Regions from separate parts of the Streptomyces sp. WG7 genome, predicted to be linked through region 3. Evidence: riboswitches for the same ligand, from Rfam matches in the RefSeq annotation. Region 3 holds a riboswitch; each other region holds the start of a gene.
What was found. A riboswitch is a leader RNA that binds a small molecule or an ion and turns the genes downstream of it on or off. The one in region 3 is predicted to bind cobalamin.
Positions count from the first base shown of each region.

Region 1: linked by a shared signal. The riboswitch ahead of ACP4J0_RS25420 (ribonucleoside-diphosphate reductase subunit alpha) and the one ahead of ACP4J0_RS06570 (ABC transporter substrate-binding protein) in region 3 are both predicted to bind cobalamin.
Region 2: linked by a shared signal. The riboswitch ahead of ACP4J0_RS16955 (cobalamin biosynthesis protein) and the one ahead of ACP4J0_RS06570 (ABC transporter substrate-binding protein) in region 3 are both predicted to bind cobalamin.

Region 1 is NZ_JBNGGE010000029.1:40,191-46,362, reverse strand. Features, by position in the region: gene ACP4J0_RS25435 (GlxA family transcriptional regulator) at 1-749, opposite strand, end outside; gene ACP4J0_RS25430 (hypothetical protein) at 842-1,087, shown strand; gene ACP4J0_RS25425 (ribonucleotide-diphosphate reductase subunit beta) at 1,000-2,019, opposite strand; gene ACP4J0_RS25420 (ribonucleoside-diphosphate reductase subunit alpha) at 2,019-4,427, opposite strand; cobalamin riboswitch at 4,552-4,675, opposite strand; gene mctP (monocarboxylate uptake permease MctP) at 4,814-6,172, opposite strand, start outside.
Region 2 is NZ_JBNGGE010000014.1:53,953-60,124, forward strand. Features, by position in the region: gene ACP4J0_RS16930 (hypothetical protein) at 1-354, opposite strand, end outside; gene ACP4J0_RS16935 (alpha/beta hydrolase) at 523-1,650, opposite strand; gene ACP4J0_RS16940 (class II aldolase/adducin family protein) at 2,229-2,912, opposite strand; gene ACP4J0_RS16945 (anion permease) at 3,137-4,372, shown strand; gene ACP4J0_RS16950 (hypothetical protein) at 4,407-4,628, shown strand; cobalamin riboswitch at 4,843-4,981, shown strand; gene ACP4J0_RS16955 (cobalamin biosynthesis protein) at 5,084-6,049, shown strand; gene ACP4J0_RS16960 (cobyric acid synthase) at 6,046-6,172, shown strand, end outside.
Region 3 is NZ_JBNGGE010000004.1:136,425-142,596, forward strand. Features, by position in the region: gene ACP4J0_RS06565 (FecCD family ABC transporter permease) at 1-816, opposite strand, end outside; gene ACP4J0_RS06570 (ABC transporter substrate-binding protein) at 831-1,901, opposite strand; cobalamin riboswitch at 1,965-2,150, opposite strand; gene ACP4J0_RS06575 (M56 family metallopeptidase) at 2,257-3,189, opposite strand; gene ACP4J0_RS06580 (BlaI/MecI/CopY family transcriptional regulator) at 3,196-3,579, opposite strand; gene ACP4J0_RS06585 (TerD family protein) at 3,716-4,291, shown strand; gene ACP4J0_RS06590 (hypothetical protein) at 4,320-6,011, opposite strand; gene ACP4J0_RS06595 (lytic polysaccharide monooxygenase auxiliary activity family 9 protein) at 6,142-6,172, opposite strand, start outside.

The sequences.
Region 1 (6,172 bases), on a different contig from region 3:
AAGCGGCGGGCGAAGGTGCGCGGGGACATGTGCGCCCGCGCCGCGAGCCGCTCGACGGTGACCTCCTCGGCGAGGTGCTGTTCCATCCAGGCCAGCACCTCGCCGACGGTGTCGCAGGAGGAGCGGGGCAGCGGCCGTTCGATGTACTGCGCCTGACCGCCGTCCCGGTGCGGCGGTACGACCATCCGCCGGGCGATCCGGTTGGCGACCTCCGGGCCCTGCTCCTTGCGCACGATGTGCAGACAGGCGTCGATGCCCGCGGCGGTGCCGGCACTGGTGATCACCGGGTCCTCGTCCACGTAGAGCACGTCCGGCGAGACGGCCACCGTCGGGTACTGCCGGGCCAGCTCGGCCGCGTGGTGCCAGTGCACCGCGCACCGCCGTCCGTCCAGCAGACCGGCGGCGCCCAGCACGAACACCCCGGAACACACGCTCAGCACGCGCGCGCCCCGGTCCACCGCCCGCCGCAGGGCGTCCAGCAGCTCGGCCGGGTACTCCCGGCGCGCGTAGTCGCTGCCCGCCGGCACGGCGATCAGGTCGGCCTCCTCCAGCCGGTCCAGTCCGTACGGCGTGGAGACGGAGAGCCCGCCGACATGGGTGCTCAGCGACGGGCCCTCCGCCGACACCACCGCGAAGTCGTACTTCGGCAGGCCCTCGTCGGTCCGGTCGACGCCGAAGACCTCGCAGACGACGCCCAGTTCGAAGGGATGCGCGCCGTCCAGCAGGACCGCGGCCACGTTCTGCAGCATGCCGCCAGTGTGCCGCGGAAGTGGCAGGAAATCGAGGTCCTACGGCAGTCCTGCCACTCACGGTAAGGAGTCTCCGGCAGGACAGTGGTGTCATGACCGGAAACCAGACAGAAGCCCTGATCGGAATGCTCGTGACCTTCGGACTCCTCGTCCTCATGGTCCTCCCCTCGGTGATCGGCATCGTGCGCGAGAAGCGCGTCGACCGTCAGCTCAGGGAGGCCCGGACGGGCGAGGGGGCGGGGAAGGAGACTCAGAAGTCCTCGTCCAGGTCGACGGTGCCCTCCACCGCCACCTGGTACGCCGAGGGGCGCCGCTCGAAGAAGTTGGTCAGCTCCTGAACGCCCTGGAGCTCCATGAAGGAGAAGGGGTTCTCGGAGCCGTACACCGGGGCGAAGCCGAGCCGCGTCAGGCGCTGGTCGGCGACGCACTCCAGGTACTGCCGCATCGAGTCGGTGTTCATGCCCGGGAGGCCGTCACCGCACAGGTCGCGCGCGAACTGCAGCTCGGCCTCGACGGCCTCCCGCAGCATGTCGGTGACCTGCTGCCGGAGTGCGTCGTCGAAGAGCTCCGGCTCCTCCTTGCGCACGGTGTCGACCACGTCGAAGGCGAAGGACATGTGCATCGTCTCGTCCCGGAACACCCAGTTGGTGCCGGTGGCCAGGCCGTGCAGCAGGCCCCGGCTGCGGAACCAGTAGACGTAGGCGAAGGCGCCGTAGAAGAACAGGCCCTCGATGCACGCCGCGAAGCAGATGAGGTTGAGCAGGAAACGGCGGCGGTCGGCCTGGGTCTCCAGGCGGTCGATCGACTCGACCGAGTCCATCCACGTGAAGCAGAACTCCGCCTTCTCCCGGATGGACGGGATGTTCTCCACGGCCGCGAAGGCCGCGGCGCGGTCCTCCGGGTCGGGCAGGTAGGTGTCCAGCAGCGTCAGATAGAACTGGACGTGCACGGCCTCCTCGAAGAGCTGGCGGGACAGGTACAGCCGCGCCTCGGGGGAGTTGATGTGCTTGTAGAGGGTGAGCACCAGGTTGTTCGCGACGATCGAGTCGCCGGTGGCGAAGAAGGCCACCAGCCGGCCGATCAGGTGCTGCTCCTCCGGGCTCAGCTTCGCGAGGTCGGCGACGTCCGAGTGGAGGTCGACCTCCTCGACGTGCCAGGTGTTCTTGATGGCGTCCCGGTAGCGCTCGTAGAAGTCCGGGTAGCGCATGGGGCGCAGGGTCAGCTCGAAGCCCGGGTCGAGCAGGTTCTTGGTGGTGGTCTCGGTGGTCATTACTGGCAGGCCTCGCAGGACTCGGGGTTTTCCAGGGAGCAGGCGACCGCGTCGGGGTCGGGGGTCTGCCGCACGGGGGCGGTGGCTTGGGCGCCGGCGGCGCGGGCGATGCGGGTCGCCGGGCGGGAGCGCAGGTAGTACGTGGTCTTCAGGCCCCGCTTCCAGGCGTACGCGTACATCGAGGAGAGCTTTCCGATGGTCGGCGTCTCCAGGAACAGGTTCAGTGACTGCGCCTGGTCGAGGTACGGGGTGCGGGCGGCGGCCATGTCGATCAGGCCGCGCTGCGGGATCTCCCAGGCGGTGCGGTACAGCGCGCGGACGTCCTCGGGGATCCAGGTGAAGCCCTGCACCGAGCCGTTGGCCTCGCGCAGCGCCTCGCGGGTGCGGGCGTCCCACACCCCGAGCCGCTTGAGGTCGTCCACCAGGTAGGAGTTGACCTGGAGGAACTCGCCCGACAGCGTCTCGCGCTTGAACAGGTTGGACACCTGCGGCTCGATGCATTCGTAGGCGCCCACGATGGAGGCGATGGTCGCCGTCGGCGCGATCGCGAGGAGCAGGGAGTTGCGCAGGCCGGTCGCGGCGATGCGCTCACGCAGGGCCGACCAGCGCTCCGGCCAGGTGTGCTCGACGCCGTAGTGGTCGGGGTGCAGCACGCCCCGGGCGGTGCGGGTCTTCTCCCAGGCGGGCAGCGGGCCGTGGCGTTCGGCGAGGCCGGCGGAGGTCTCGTACGCGGCGAGCATGACCCGCTCGGCGATGCGGGTGGACAGGGCCTTCGCCTCGGGTGAGTCGAAGGGCAGACGCAGCTGGAAGAAGACGTCCTGGAGGCCCATCGCGCCGAGGCCGACCGGGCGCCAGCGGGCGTTGGAGCGGCCCGCCTGCTCGGTCGGGTAGAAGTTGATGTCCACGACCCGGTCGAGGAAGGTGACGGCGGTGCGGACGGTGGCGTCCAGCCGCTCCCAGTCGATGTCGCCGGCCTCCCGGTCGACGAACGCGCCGAGGTTGACCGAGCCCAGGTTGCAGACCGCGGTCTCCCCGTCGTCGGTGACCTCCAGGATCTCCGTGCAGAGGTTGGAGGAGTGGACGACGTGGCCCGGCTCGGCGGTCTGGTTGGCGGTGCGGTTGGCGGTGTCCTTGAAGGTCATCCAGCCGTTGCCGGTCTGCGCGAGGGTGCGCATCATACGGCCGTACAGCTCGCGGGCGGGCAGCGTCCTGCGGGCGAGCCCCGCGGCTTCGGCCCTGCGGTAGGCGGCGTCGAACTCCTCGCCCCACAGGTCGGTCAGCCCGGGCACGTCGGCGGGGGAGAACAGCGACCACGGCCCGTCGGCGTCCACCCGGCGCATGAACTCGTCGGGGATCCAGTGCGCCAGGTTCAGGTTGTGGGTGCGGCGGGCGTCCTCGCCGGTGTTGTCCCGCAGTTCCAGGAACTCCTCGATGTCCGCGTGCCAGGTCTCCAGGTAGACCGCCGCCGCGCCCTTGCGCCGGCCGCCCTGGTTCACGGCGGCGACCGAGGCGTCCAGCGTCTTCAGGAACGGGACGATGCCGTTGGAGTGCCCGTTGGTGCCGCGGATCAGTGAACCCCGGGCGCGGACGCGGGAGTAGGCGATGCCGATGCCGCCGGCGTGCTTGGACAGGCGGGCGACCTGGTGGAGGCGGTCGTAGAGGGAGTCCAGCTCGTCCTTGGGGGAGTCGAGGAGGTAGCAGGACGACATCTGGGCGTGCCGGGTGCCGGAGTTGAACAGGGTGGGGGAGGAGGGCAGGTAGTCGAGGCGGCTCATCAGCCCGTAGAGGGCGGCCACTTCGTCGACGGACCGTACGGTGTCGTCCTCGGCGAGCCCGGCGGCGACGCGCAGCAGGAAGTGCTGGGGCGTCTCGACGGCCTTGCGGGTGATCGGGTGCCGGAGCAGGTAGCGGCTGTACAGGGTGCGCAGCCCGAAGTAGCCGAAGCGGTCGTCGGCGGCCGGGTCGATCAGCGCGTCCAGCCGGTCCGCGTGCAGTCGGACGAACTCGGCGGTGCGGTCGGCGATCAGGCCCTCGCGGTGGCCGGTGGCGACCGACTCGGTGAAGGAGGTGACGCCCTGGGAGGCGGCCTCGGCGCGGATGCCGATGGTCAGCAGCCGGGCGGCCAGCCGGGAGTAGACCGGGTCCTCCGAGATGAGCCCGGCAGCCGCCTCGGTGGCGAGCTCGCGCAGTTCGGCCTCGTCCGCGCGGGCGGACCGGCCGCGCAGTGCGGCGGCGGCGACCCGGCCGGGGTCGGCGTCGGGGAGGTCGGCGGTCAGCCCGGTCAGGGTCCGCAGCAGGACGGCACCCGGGTTGCCGGGTTCCTCGCTCACTCCGGGTACCGGAGCCGCTGAGGTCGCTGAAGGCGTCACCGGGGTCGCTGAAACCGGGTCGGCTGGCGCGATGGTCACGTGGGGCACTCCCTCGCTCGGCACGGGGCCTGGCGGAGGGCAGGGGGCAGCTCACGAGCGCACACGGCGTCGCGTCCACCGGCCCACTCCACGAGGCCCGGACGTCATGGCACCCGGACCGGGACGGCCGGGCGCACTGTCGGCAGGTCCTCGGACTCGACTCGTGTACAGACGCACACAAGTACACCGTTGCGGGACAGTTCCGGATTCGCACCGGATTCCCCTGCGGCGACAGCGAGCATGAGCATACATCTTGTGCCGTGTTCCGCGAGCACCCCCAGATGTAGTGCCGATCCCGTGCCGGACGTCAGCGCGTGGTCGTGCTCCGCCGCCGCGTACGACAACGGGCCGCCGGATCTCTCCGACGGCCCGACGCGTGCCAGGGGTCAGTGCGAGGTGCCCGCCGTGGCCGGTGGCAGTTCCACCTGGACGCCGGGGTCGCCCGCGTCCGCCGTGTAGTCGCTCGGCTTGGTCTCGTCGACGCCGTCGGGCGCCTTGGCCGCCCGCAGGACGAAGGTCAGGACGACGGTGACCAGGACGTTCAGCACGAAGGCGGTGAGGCCGATGTAGCCGATCTCGCCGATGCCGGGGATCTCGTCGGAGGAGCCGCCGAAGTGCTTCTGCGTCGGCGAGGCGACACCGTACGCGGCGACCGTGCCGTAGACCATGCCGACCGCCCAGCCGCCGAGCAGCGCCCAGCGGTGGAACCAGCGGGTGAACAGGCCGCCGACCAGGGCCGGGAAGGTCTGCAGGATCCAGATGCCGCCGAGCAGCTGGAAGTTGATCGCGACCGTCTTGTCCATGCCGAGGACGAAGACCAGCGCGCCCACCTTCACCAGCAGGGAGACCAGCTTGGAGACCTTCGTCTCCTGCGCCGGGGTGGCGTCCGGCTTGATGAAGTCCTTGTAGATGTTGCGGGTGAAGAGGTTCGCGGCCGCGATCGACATGATCGCCGCCGGGACCAGGGCGCCGATGCCGATCGCCGCGAAGGCCACGCCGGCGAACCAGTCCGGGAACATGTTCTCGAACAGCTGCGGGATCGCCAACTGCCCGTTCTCCACCTTCACCCCCGCCGCGATCGCCATGAAGCCCAGCAGCGCGAGCAGACCGAGCATCAGCGAGTACAGGGGCAGGATCGTGGTGTTGCGGCGGATCACCTCGCGGCTGCGCGAGGACAGCGTGGCGGTGATCGAGTGCGGGTACATGAACAGCGCGAGCGCCGAGCCGAGTGCCAGGGTGGCGTACGTCCACTGGCCGCCGTGGTCCGGCACCAGCCCGCCGTTGCCCGACTCGGTGAACTTGTCGCCCGCCGCGGCGAAGATGTCGTCGAAGCCGCCCAGCTTGATCGGGATGTAGATGATCGCCACCGCGATCACGATGTAGATCAGCGTGTCCTTCACGAAGGCGATCAGCGCGGGCGCGCGCAGCCCCGACGAGTAGGTGTACGCCGCCAGCACGCCGAAGGCGATCAGCAGGGGCAGGTCCTTGACGAACCAGTTGGTGTCCTCGCCGCCGCCGACACCCATCACGTCCAGCACGGCCTGGATGCCGACCAGCTGGAGCGCGATGTACGGCATCGTGGCCAGGATGCCCGTCAAGGCGACCGCCAGCGACAGCCCCTTCGAGCCGAACCGGCCGCGGACGAAGTCCGAGGTCGTCACGTACCCGTGCTTGTGGGAGACCGACCACAGCCGGGGCAGGAAGGTGAAGATCAGCGGGTAGACCAGGATCGTGTAGGGCACCGC
Region 2 (6,172 bases), on a different contig from region 3:
CTCGACCAGTCCGGCGAGACGGGCGGTGTCCCAGTCGGCGCGGACCTTGGCCGCCGTCAGGCCCAGCTCCCGGGCCGCCTGCTCGGCGGTCGCGTCGGAGAGGGTGGCCTTGCCGTCGGCGGTCGCGCTGCCGCGGCCCGGGCCGAGGGCGGTGTCGGCCCAGCGGGCGACACGGGCCGCGTCGGCCAGACCGGAGCGCGCCATTCTGGCCAACTCCGACCGGGCCGGTGTGCCCTCCGGGGGTCGCGGCGCGGCGCGGCGCGGACGCCGCTGGTTCATCGCTTGGGGGGCGGCGGCCAGGGGTCGGGGGCGGACGAGTCGAAGCCTGGAGTCGCGCGGGATACGGGACGTCACGGGTGCAGTCTTCCGGTTGACGGTCCGAAAACCCAAACGGAATGCCGTGACTGACGCCGGGGACGGCGGACGCACGGGTGCGGCACGCCGTCCGGCATGAGAACAGGCCAGTGGTACGACGCTAAACGGAACCGGGCGGGCCCGCGCCGGTGCGTGGGTGCGGCGGGGTCACACCAGGGGGGTCATGAAGCGGCGCAGGGTCTCTTCGTAGTCGTGCGGGTCGACGTTCCACATGGCGCCGTGCGGGGCGCCCGCGACCGTGTGCAGGGCGACCAGGCGCGGGTGGGTGTCGGCGAGGCGCCGGGAGAGCCGCCAGGGGGCCACCGCGTCGCCGGGGCCGTGGAAGATCAGGGTCGGGACCGCCGGGCGGTGGAGACCGGCGGTGCCGGCGTCGTGGTCGGCGCGCAGCCCGGCGCGGCCCTGGGCAGCGCGGACGGCGAGCGGCAGGAGGGCGCCCGGTGTGCGGCGGGCGGCGGCCAGGGCGCGCAGGGTGGTCTCCCAGCTGAGCACCGGGGAGTCGAGGACGAGTCCCGCGATGCGGTCGCGTACGCCGGAGAGCGCGGCGGTGCGCAGGGCCATGGTGGCGCCGGTGGACCAGCCGAGGAGGACGACCTGGCGGGCGCCGTGGGCGAGGGCGTAGCGGACGGCCGCGTCCACGTCGCGCCACTCGGTCTCGCCGAAGTGGTGCAGGCCGTCCGGCGAGGGCGGGGCGCCGGCGTCGCCGCGGTAGGCGAGGGCGAGCACCGGGACGTTCCGGCGGTGCAGGGGGGTCATGAGGTTCATGGCGTGTTCGCGGGTGGCGCCCAGGCCGTGCACGGCGATGATCCAGGTCGGGCGGGCGCCGGGCAGGAACCAGGCCGGGAGGGGTCCGAGTTCGCCGGGGACCTCGGCGTCGGCGTGTTCGAGGTCCAGGGCGGTGCCCGGATCGCCGACGTACAGGTTCGGGGTGAACCAGGCCCGGTCGCCGGCCGTGAGGGTGCCGTGCGTGACGCGTTCGAGGCGGCGTACGACGGTGTCGGCGCCGTGCTCGGCCGTGTCGAGGACCTCGCCGACCACGGCGTGCGAGCCGTCGCCGGCGAGGCCGTACCGGCCGGGGCGCAGCGCGGCCAGATCCCGGGTGAGGGTGATCTGCCCGGCGGCGGTGCCGTGCACGGTGAGCCGGGGTTCGGTGGGCAGGGGCCTGCCGGGGGGCGCCTTGAGCGCGACGTCGGCGGCGAGCCGGCCGGCGACGACGCTCGCCGCTCCGGCCGCCAGGGCTGCGGTGACGGCGGCGGTCGTCGCTGTGACAGTGCGCATGGGGCCAGTCTCCTGGTGGAGTCCTCGGGCGGCCAGTGGGGCGGGCGGCGGGGGGTGACGTGCCCCGCCGGGGGCGCCTGCCGGGCCGGGAGCCATGAGTCGGTCCTGCTTGCCGGTACCCCCGAAGCCGCGCGGTACGCGCCGCACGGAACACCGGAGGCGCGTTCCGTCGGTGGAACAGCGGCCGGGACCCTGCCACCGGGGGGCCTGACTCCCGTACCGGTGGCAGGGTCCCGCACCAGTGACCTGACACCTGACCCCGTACCGGTGGTCCGGTCCGTACCAGTGACCTCGCCCCGTACCGGTGTTCCGGTCCCTACCAGTGACCTGACCCCATACCGGCGGTTGGGTCCGTACCAGTGACCTCGCCCCGTACCGGCGGGCGGGTCCGTACCAGTTACCTGGCCCCGTACCGGCGGCCGGTCCGTGTACCGGTGACCGGGACGCGTACCCCTGACAGGTTCTCGTACCGGTGCCCAGACCGGACCTCGCACCGGTGACCGGTGACCGGCCTCCGTGCGGTGAACGGCCTCCGTGCCGCGACCGGGCCTCCGTCCCGGTGGCCGACCGCCCGTTCGTCAGCCCCGCTGCCCGTACCCCCGGAGCCGTTCCGTCACCTCCGCCAGCTGGTGGTCCGTCAGCAGCGACGGGGTGCGGCCCGGCACCGAGGAGGCCGTCAGCCAGAGGCGGCACATCCACTCCAGCTGGGCCGTGCGGTCGTACGCCTGGTCGAGGGAGGTGCCGTAGGTGATCGTGCCGTGGTTCTGGAGGAGGCAGCCGGTGCGGTCGGTGAGGGCATCGAGCATGGTGCGGGCCAGTTCGTCGGTGCCGTAGGTCGCGTAGGGGGCGACCCGGACGGGGCCGCCGAGGGCGGCGGTCATGTAGTGGACCGGCGGGAGCTCGGGGACGAGGACCGAGACCGCCGTCGCGTGGACGGCGTGGGTGTGGACGACGGCCCGGGCGTCGGTTGCGCGGTACACGGCGAGGTGCATGGGCAGTTCGCTGGTGGGCACCAGCGTGCCGAGCACCTGCCGCCCGTCGAGGTCGACGCCGGTCATGTCGTCCGGGGCCAGACGGTCGTAGGGAACACCCGTAGGAGTGACCAGCACCGTGTCGTCGACGCGCACCGAGACGTTGCCGGAGGTGCCGACCACCAGCCCGTCCGCCACCGTCCGCCGGGCCGTCGCGACGAGTGCCTCCCAGGCGGCCTCCGTGGACCGTTCCTCGTCGCCCCGCACCTCTCCGACCCGCGAATACGTCACAGTCACCGTCTCCTTCCGGGCATCGGGTGCCCCCTGCCGTGCCGCCGCCGGCCGGCCTCGCGGCGATCCTGCCAGGCACGTCTCCGGAGAGCATCGGGCCGGACACACAGAGGGAGGCGGTAGCGCCGGTTCCGGTCACCGTGACGCCCAGCCCAGTTCATCTTCCGTTCACTCTGGTTACCTACGTTCGTCCAGCCAATGACCTCGAACGATTGCCTGGGTAAATGGAAAGCTTCTCGCTGATCCTCGCGATTGTGGTGGTAACCGCACTCGCGTTCGATTTCACGAACGGTTTCCACGACACCGCGAACGCGATGGCAACGACCATTTCGACCGGTGCGCTCAAGCCCAAGGTGGCGGTGGCGATGTCCGCCGTCCTCAACCTTGTCGGCGCCTTCCTCTCGGTGGAGGTCGCCAACACGATCTCCAAGGGTCTCGTCGACGAGACCGGCATCCGTCCCGAGGTCATCTTCGCCGCCCTGGTCGGCGCGATCCTCTGGAACCTGCTGACCTGGCTGGTCGGACTCCCGTCCAGCTCCTCGCACGCCCTCATGGGCGGCCTGATCGGTGCCGCGGTCGCCTCGGCGGGCGTCGGCGCGGTGAACGGCGACGCGCTCGTCACCAAGGTGCTGATCCCGGCGATCGCCGCCCCGATCGTCGCGGGAGTCGCGGCGCTGCTCGGCGCGCGGCTGACGTACAAGCTCGGCCGCAAGGCCGACGGCAAGGCCGCCTCGAAGGGCTACCGCGCCGGGCAGATCGCCTCCGCCGGGCTGGTCTCGCTGGCGCACGGCACCAACGACGCGCAGAAGACGATGGGCATCATCACCCTGGCCCTGGTCGCCGGCGGCTCCCTCGCCCCCGACTCCGACCCGCCCCTGTGGGTCATCCTCTCCGCGGGCGTCGCCATCGCGCTCGGCACCTACCTCGGCGGCTGGCGCATCATCCGCACCATGGGCAAGGGCCTGACCGACCTGCAGCCGCAGCAGGGCTTCGCCGCCCAGACCAGTGCCGCCACGGTCATCCTGGCCTCCTCCCACCTCGGCTTCTCCCTCTCCACCACCCACTCGGTCTCCGGCGCGGTGATGGGCGCGGGCCTCGGCCGCAAGGGCGGCGTGGTGCGCTGGTCCACGGCCACCCGGATGTTCGTCGCCTGGGGTCTGACCCTGCCGGCCGCGGCCCTGGTCGCCGCGATCGCCGAGTGGGTCTGCGGCCTGGGCGACTGGGGCACCGCGCTCGTCGCCGTCTTCCTGGTCGTCTCCAGCGCCGCCATCTGGAAGGTCTCCCGGCGCGAGGTCGTCGACCACACCAACGTCGTCGACGAGGCCGAGCCGTCCGGTGTGGTGACCACGGCGATGGCCGCCGTGTCCCCGCCCCCGGCGGGCGTCACCGAGGACCTGGCGGGCACCGTCCCGGCCTCCGCGTCCGACTCCAAGGCCCCGTCGGCCACCACCACCGTCTGAGCCCGCGCCCCGGGTACGAAGGAAGCGAACCTCCATGAGCATCGACTGGGCAGCTCTCGGCTCCGTCTTCGGGGTCAGCCTCGTGGCCACCGTGGTCCTGGTGGGCCTGTTCACCCTCGGCATCACCGGCCTCTCCCGCCAGGAGCGGGCCGCCGCGCAGGGCGGCTCCGCGACCCTCGCGGTCACCGGCGCGTACGCGTGCTTCGCGGCCTGCGCGGCGGCGGTGGCGTACGGGATCTATCTGATCGTCGCCTGACCCACGCCGATCGTCGCCCGGCCCACGAAGGCCGCCCGGCCCCCGAGGGTCGTACGGCGACGAACGCCGCCCGACCCTCCGCGCAGACCCCTGAGGCGGGGCGCGGGACGGACTCCGACCGTCCCGCGCCCCGCCTTCTTCTCGTGCCGGCGCACACCGCCCGCGTGTGGGCCTTCGCACACTCCCCCGCCGCAGGTCAACGCCAGGTTGACTGGTGTTCGCGGGCCGTGGTGGACTGCCGGAGCCAATACGGCGGCAGGAGAGGAAGCCCGGTGCGAATCCGGCGCGGTCCCGCCACTGTGACCGGGGAAGGATCCCCGGGAGCCAGGAACTCTCACCGCCGGTCTCTTCGAACCAGGGCGCGGACACCCTGAGTGAGGACATACCGCCATGCTCGGCTGCCGATCGACGTTCAGTACCAGGTTCCTCCCTGACCGTGTGACCGGCTGAGCCCCGTGCGTGCCGAACGCGTCTTCGCGTACGGCGCCGCCGCCGGCCTCCTCGGTGACCTCCTCCTCGGCGATCCGCGCCGCGGACACCCGGTCGCCGCGTTCGGCCGTGCCGCCGGTGCCGTGGAACGGGTGCTGTGGCGTGACCACCGCGGGTGGGGCGCGCTGCACACCGCCGTGTGCGCCGGTGGCGCCGCCGCCCTCGGGCTGGCCGCCACCCGCGCCGTACGCCGCTCCCCCGCCGCCTCCGTCGCGCTGACCGCCGCCGCCACCTGGTCGGTGGTCGGCGGGACCTCGCTCGCCCGCGAGGCGAGCGCCATCGGCCGTGCCCTGGAGGCCGGCGACGTCGAGGCGGCCCGCGCGCGGCTGCCGCACCTGTGCGGGCGGGACCCGCAGGCGCTGGACGCCGACGGGATTGCCCGGGCCGTCGTGGAGTCCGTCGCCGAGAACACCTCGGACGCGGTGGTGGGCGCCCTGGTGTGGGGCGCCGTGGCCGGAGTGCCGGGGCTGGCCGGCTTCCGGGCCGTGAACACCCTGGACGCGATGGTCGGCCACAAGTCGCCCCGGTATCGCCGCTACGGCTGGGCCTCGGCCCGGCTCGACGACCTCGCGGGCTGGCCCGGCGCCCGGCTGACCGCCGTCCTGGCCACCGTGGCCGGCGGCGATCCGCGGGGCGCCGTACGGGCCTGGCGCGCCGACGCCGCACAGCACCCGAGCCCCAACGCCGGTCCCGTGGAGGCCTCCTTCGCGGGCGCCCTGGGCGTGCGGCTCGGCGGGACGCTCTCCTACGGGGGGCGCGTCGAGCACCGGCCCGTCCTCAACGGGGCGGCGGGACGCGCCGTCCGGGCCGGTTCCGGCGACATCGACCGGGCCGTACGGCTCTCCCGGCGCGTGGGCTGGCTGGCGCTCGGCGTGTGCGCGGGCGCGCGGCTGCTCGGCCGCCGGGCACTCACGAAGGGACGTGACTCATGAGCGGTGGCCTCCTCGTCGCCGGCACCACCTCCGACGCCGGCAAGAGCGTCGTCACCGCCGGGATCTGCCGCTGGCTGGTGCGTCAGGGCGTCAAGGTCGCGCCCTTCAAGGCGCAGAACATGT
Region 3 (6,172 bases):
CAGCAGGACCAGCCGGGTGCGGGCCACGTGGACGCCGAGCGTGGCCGCCGCGTCCTGACCGAACGCGAAGGCGTCCAGTGTCCCGGCGTACCCGAGGCACACGGCCAGGACCACGACCAGGACCGCCGTACCCGTCCACACGTCCGTCCAGCCCGCCCCGCCGAGCGAGCCGAGCAGCCAGAACAGCACGCCGCGGGTGGTCTCGGCGTCGGCCGCGGTCATCACGACGAACGACGTGAGCGCGGAGAACAGCTGCATCGCCGCCACGCCGGCGAGCACCACCCGGTCCGGGGTGCCGCCGAGGCTGTGACTGAGCAGCATCACCAGCGCGAAGGAGCAGACCGCCCCGATGAACGCCCCGCCCGACACGGACAGCGCGCCGCCGCCCACGCCGAGGACGACGACCAGGACGGCACCGGTCGAGGCACCGGAGGAGACGCCCAGGACGAAGGGGTCGGCGAGCGGGTTGCGCAGCAGGGACTGGAGTACGGCGCCGCACACGGCGAGGCCTGCACCGCACACCGCCGCGAGGAGGGTACGGGGCAGCCGCAGGTTCCAGACGATGCCGTCGCGGATCGGGGTGACGTCCACGCCGGGGGTACCGCCGCCGAGATGGGAGACGACCACGGACCAGACCTCGCCGACGCCGATGTCCGCGGGACCGATGGTGACGGCGACGGCCACGGAGGCGCACAGGGCGACGAAGCCGGCCGCCGCCCACACCGGGTAGCGGCGCCCGGCCGCGCGTAGGCCGGGGATCCCCCGGCTCGTGGACGTCACCCGACTGCCCGGTGTCCTCCGGCTTCCCGGCGTCATCCGGCTTCCGGACGTCACTTGGTGAGGCCGTACGCGCGCAGCGCCGCCGCCACCTTCTCCACGCCCTCGACGGTGCGGATGGTGGGGTTCATGGCCTGCCCGCTCAGCAGCACGTACCGCTTCTTCCTGACGGCGGTCATGTTCTTGGTGACGGGGTCGGACTCCAGAAACTCGATCTTCTTCGCGGCGGTCTCGGCCGTCTGGGACTTGCGGGTGAGGTCTCCGACGACGAGGACGTCGGGGTCTCGGTCGGCGACGGTTTCCCAGCCGACCTGGGGCCATTCCTCGTGGGTGTCGTCCATGGCGTTCTCCGCGCCGAGCGCGCGGGTCATGATGCCGGGGGCGCCGCAGCAGCCCGCCATGTAGGGCGAAGTGGAGTTGGCGAACCAGTACATGAGAGTGACACCGGAGGCGTCGACGCCCGAGGTGGCCTTCTCGACCCGCGCCTTCAGGTCCGCGACCAGTTCTTCGCCGCGCTGCTCGACGCCGAACACCCGGGCCAGGTCGTGGACTTCGCCGTAGACGGTGTCCATGGTCAGGGGCTCGCTGCGGACGCCGTCGCCGTCGCCGCCGTTGTCCTTGCCGACGCAGTCGGACGGGGACAGGTAGGCGGGCACCCCGAGTTCGGTGAACTGCTCGCGCGTGGCCACGCCGCCGGAGCCGAGCGTGGAGGCGAAGGAGGCCGCGACGAAGTCGGGTTCGGCGTCCAGGACCTTCTCGAAGGAGGGCATGTTGTCGGCGAGCCGGGGCACACCGGCGTTCGCCTTCTCCAGGCCCTTCATGACCGGGTCGGTCCAGGTGGCAGTCCCCGCCATCCGGTCGGCCAGGCCCAGCGAGAGCAGGATCTCCGTGGTGCCCTGATTGAGGGAGACGGCCCGTTCGGGTGGCGCGGGGATCTCCACCTTGTGCCCGCAGTCACTGACGGTGCGTGGATAACCGGCTGCCTCGGCCGGCGCCGCGGAGTCGGTAGCAGTCGTTGCGGAACCGCAGCCGGACGCCAGCAGGGCACCGGACAGCAGCAGCGGGAAGCGGGAGGGGAAGGGACGGAAGGAGCGGCGGAAGCCGGCGGGGCGCGCTGCGGACATGGAAGATCCTCTGGCGTCGAGGGCTCATACGCGAAGCCCGTTCGTACGGTGTGGCCCGCGCCGTACGCGGCGCGGGTGCCAGCAGGTCTTCGGACTCGGGATCGTCCGGGCGGGACGCCTTCCCGGACGGCTTGTGCCGCCCAGTGGCCGTTGTCCCGCCCGTCCCCCTCACCGCTGCGCGTCAGCTCCGGATTCGCACCGGATTCCCTGACCCACCAGGTGGGTTCGACTGGCTCCCGCAAGCTACCACAGGGCCACCGCGGTGCCAGGGGGGCGGCCGTCCGCCGATGCGATCCCGGACCACCTCAGCGCCCCGGGATCGCGCGGGTGTTTTCGGAGGGGAGACGCGAGACGCTCAGAGGGGCGTCGCGGCGCGGAGGATGAGGAACATCGTGACGGCGGCGTTCGCGGACGACATCGCCGACACGGCGGTTCCGGCGGCCGCGGCCCATGCCGCCAGGCCCACCGAGGTGAACACCGGGGGCCAGGTGCGGACAGCGGGCGCGGGGCCCAGCAGGGCCGCCACCCGGCGCGGTACCGGGCCGGGCGCCGCGAGGCCGGCGAGGGTGGCGACCGGGGTGCCCCGGGAGACCAGGGCCGCCTTGCCGATCGCGGTCGCCACCGCGCGGCGGTCGCCGACCGTCCGCGCGGCCTCCTCGTCCGCCCACCGCTCCGCCGTGTAGGAGACGGCGGTCCGCAGGGGCCGCAGGAACGGGTTGGCCAGGGCGGCGAGCCGGACGGCGAGCAGGAAGCGATGGTGCCGGGCGGTCAGGTGGGCCCGCTCGTGCGCGAACAGCGCGCGCCGCTCTGCCGGTTCGAGGCAGTCGAGCAGGGCCGTGCTCACCACCACGCGGTCCCGGCGGCCGCCGGGCAGCGCGTACGCGTAGGGCACCTCGTCCGGGAGTACGGCCACTCCGGTCCCCGGCAGTCCGGCCAGCGCGCGGTGGGCGCGGCGACGCACCCTGCCGTGCCGCCACAGGGCCCGCGCCGAGGCCACGACCACCGCGCACAACGCGGGGATCGCCGCCTTGCCGACGACCTCGTCGTACGGCACCGCCGCCCGCACCTCGGGGTCGGACCAGCCGTCCGGCAGGGGGTTGCCCGGCAGTTGCGCGGTGCCGACCACCATCACCAGGGCCAGGCACACCGTGCTGCACAGGGCCATCACGGCGGCCACCGCGGTGAGCAGCCTGGTCGCACTCCGCGGGTGCAGATGCTGTTCGGCCAGCCGGGCGATCGGCCAGGCCGTCAAGGGCAGGACCAGCGGCAGGAAGACGAATACACCCATGCGGCGTCAGCCGTCCCCCACATCGCGCGCGTGTCCCAGGAGTTCGCGCAGCAGCCGCTCGTCGTCCGGGTCGAGACCGGTGACGAAGCTGGCCAGCACCGCTTCCCGGTCACTCTCGGCGTCCAGGACCTTGCGCATCTTCCGCGCGGCGAGGCCCGCCTGGTCGGAGGCGGGTGTCCAGGCGAAGGAACGGCCCGCGCGCTCGCGGCTGACCGCGCCCTTCTCCAGCAATCGGGTCAGGATCGTGATCACGGTGGTGTAGGCGAGGTCGCCGCCCAGGCGCTCCTGCACCCAGCCGGCCGTCGCGGGCCCGTCCGCCTCGCACAGCGCCGACAGCACCAGCGCCTCCAGCTCGCCCTGCCCCCGCCGCCGCGGACGCCGGTGATCCATCACGTCCCGCCTCCTTCCGCCGCTGTCCGCCTTCCGAGGTCACATCGTATAGAAGGGCATACTTCTACAGCACTGTAGTGCGTCGGGTAGCGTGATCGGCGGAAGTCATCCAGCAGACCTGACGAAGGAGAACGCAGTGGGAGTTTCCCTGGCCAAGGGCGGCAACGTCTCGCTCAGCAAGGAGGCGCCCGGCCTGACCGCCGTCGTCGTCGGCCTCGGCTGGGACGTGCGCACCACGACCGGTACCGACTACGACCTCGACGCCTCCGCACTGCTCCTCGACACCTCCGGCAAGGTGCTCTCGGACGGGCACTTCGTCTTCTACAACAACCTGACCAGCCCGGACGGCTCGGTGGAGCACACCGGCGACAACCTCACCGGCGAGGGCGAGGGCGACGACGAGGCGGTCAAGGTGAACCTCGCCGCCGTCCCCGCCGAGGTCGACAGGATCGTCTTCCCGGTCTCCATCCACGACGCGGAGAACCGCGGGCAGAGCTTCGGCCAGGTCCGCAACGCCTTCATCCGCGTCGTCAACCAGGCGGGCAACCAGGAACTCGCCCGCTACGACCTCTCCGAGGACGCGTCGACCGAGACCGCGATGGTCTTCGGCGAGCTGTACCGGCACGGCGCCGAGTGGAAGTTCCGGGCGGTCGGGCAGGGGTACGCCTCGGGCCTGGCGGGCATCGCCGCGGACTTCGGCGTCAACGTCTGACCCGAACCGGGACGCCCAACCGGGACGCTCAGTGGTCCGTGGCGCAGCAGCCGCCCGCACCACCGGTGGCCGGCGCGGTGTCGAGGCGGCAGTAGCAGGAGGCCTCGACCGGTACGTCCGCCAGGGCGGTGGCGAGCTTCAGCTGCTGTGCCACGATCCGCGCCTCTCCCTCCTTGCCCAGGCGCGCCAGGCACTCGTGGAGTCCGTGCAGGGCCCAGACGTTCCCCGGGTGCTGCAGGGCGCGGGGAAGGGTGTCGTCGAGACCCAGATCGGCCCGGTAGACCGCCTCGGCCTCGGCGACCCGGCCCTGTTCCAGGAGCAGGGCTCCGTAGGCGTGCCGGGTGGGCTGCATCCAGCCCCACGGTTCGTCGTAGGGGAGGTTGTCGTCCAGTTCGACCGACCGCTCCAGGGCGGCGAAGGCGGCGGCGTGATCGCCCTTGCGGTACTCCAGTTCGCCGTCGAGCATGGCGGAGGCGATGGCGAGGATGTCGGCGCAGGTGTTGTTGAACAGGGTGCGGGTCCGCGGCACCCGGGCGGCCGCCTCGCGGAACAGGACGCGTTCGGCCTCCGCCTCGGCGACCTTGCCGGTGGCCGAGAGGGCGACCCCGCGGGCGTAGTGGAGCATCGCGGTCGTCACGCAGTACAGGCGCGGGTCGGCGGGCAGCGGCAGCCGGAGGACGTCCGCCCAGCGGCCGAACCGGATCAGCACGTGCACCCGCATGGCCAGGAAGCCCTCGAGCCAGTCGGCCATCGGCGGGCTCTCGACGCGCAGCAGTTCCTCGGGGATGGACGCCTCCAGTCGCGCGGCGGCGTCCAGGGCGACCTCGTACTGACCGAGGAACATCGCGCCGTAGATCCTGAAGTGGTGGTTGTGCGAGCGGTAGAGGGTGTAGAAATTCATCGCCCCGGCCCGCGCGCGGTACTTCTCGTCGGCGGCGATCGCGGCGCTGTTGTCCGACACCACGCGCCGGTAGTCGCCGCACAGCACTTCGAGGTGGGACGGCATGTGCGCGAGGTGTCCGGCATCGGGGACCAGGCCGCGCAGCCGGTCGGCGACGGCGAGGGCCACCTCGGGAGTGGCGGACATCTCCATCAGGTGGATGTAGAGGTGCAGGACGCCGGGGTGCTCGCGTCCGCCCTCGGCGGCCAGGGCCCGGTCGAGGACGGCCTTCGCCTCCAGGGTGCGGGCGCCCTCCGCGGGCAGTCCGGTGCGCAGGTCCCAGAGCTGCCAGGGTGTCAGGTTCATCAGCGCGTCGGCGTGGAGCGCGGCGACGTCCAGGTCGTCGGGGGCCAGTGCGTACACGGCCCGCATGCTCTCGGCGTACGGCGCGTTCCACACCGAGCAGTCCTCGACGGCGCGCGCCTGCGGGTAGCGGGCGCGCAGGGCGCCGACCAGGGCGCGTTCGACCGGGGTGGCGGAGCGGGCCGCCTTCTCCTGGGCGAGTTCGACGGCGGCGTGGGTGCGGTCGACGGTCCGCGTCAGTTCCTCGGCACCGAAGGCCTCCCAGGGCTTGTTGTAGTTCGGACCGAGGGCGTAGGCGATGCCCCAGTGGGCCATGGCGCAGTCCGGGTCGGCCGCCGCGGCGGTCTCGAAGCAGGCGACGGCCTCCTCGTGGTGGAAGGCGTACGTCCACACCAGCCCGCGGTCGAACCACCGCTGCGCCTCGGGGGACGAGGTCGTCACGGTCCGGCCGTGGGTGCCGAGGTCGTAGTAGTCCATGGGGTCCATGAGGGGACGTATACCGCACCCCGGGGCGGCCGCGAAGCACGTCGCGCGGGCGGTCGCACCGACCCGTGTCCCCGCCGGACGCGGCGCGCCCGGCGGGGGTGGGGGGACGGGGTGGCGTGGATCAGCCGAAGTCGACGTCGCTGCACAGGAAG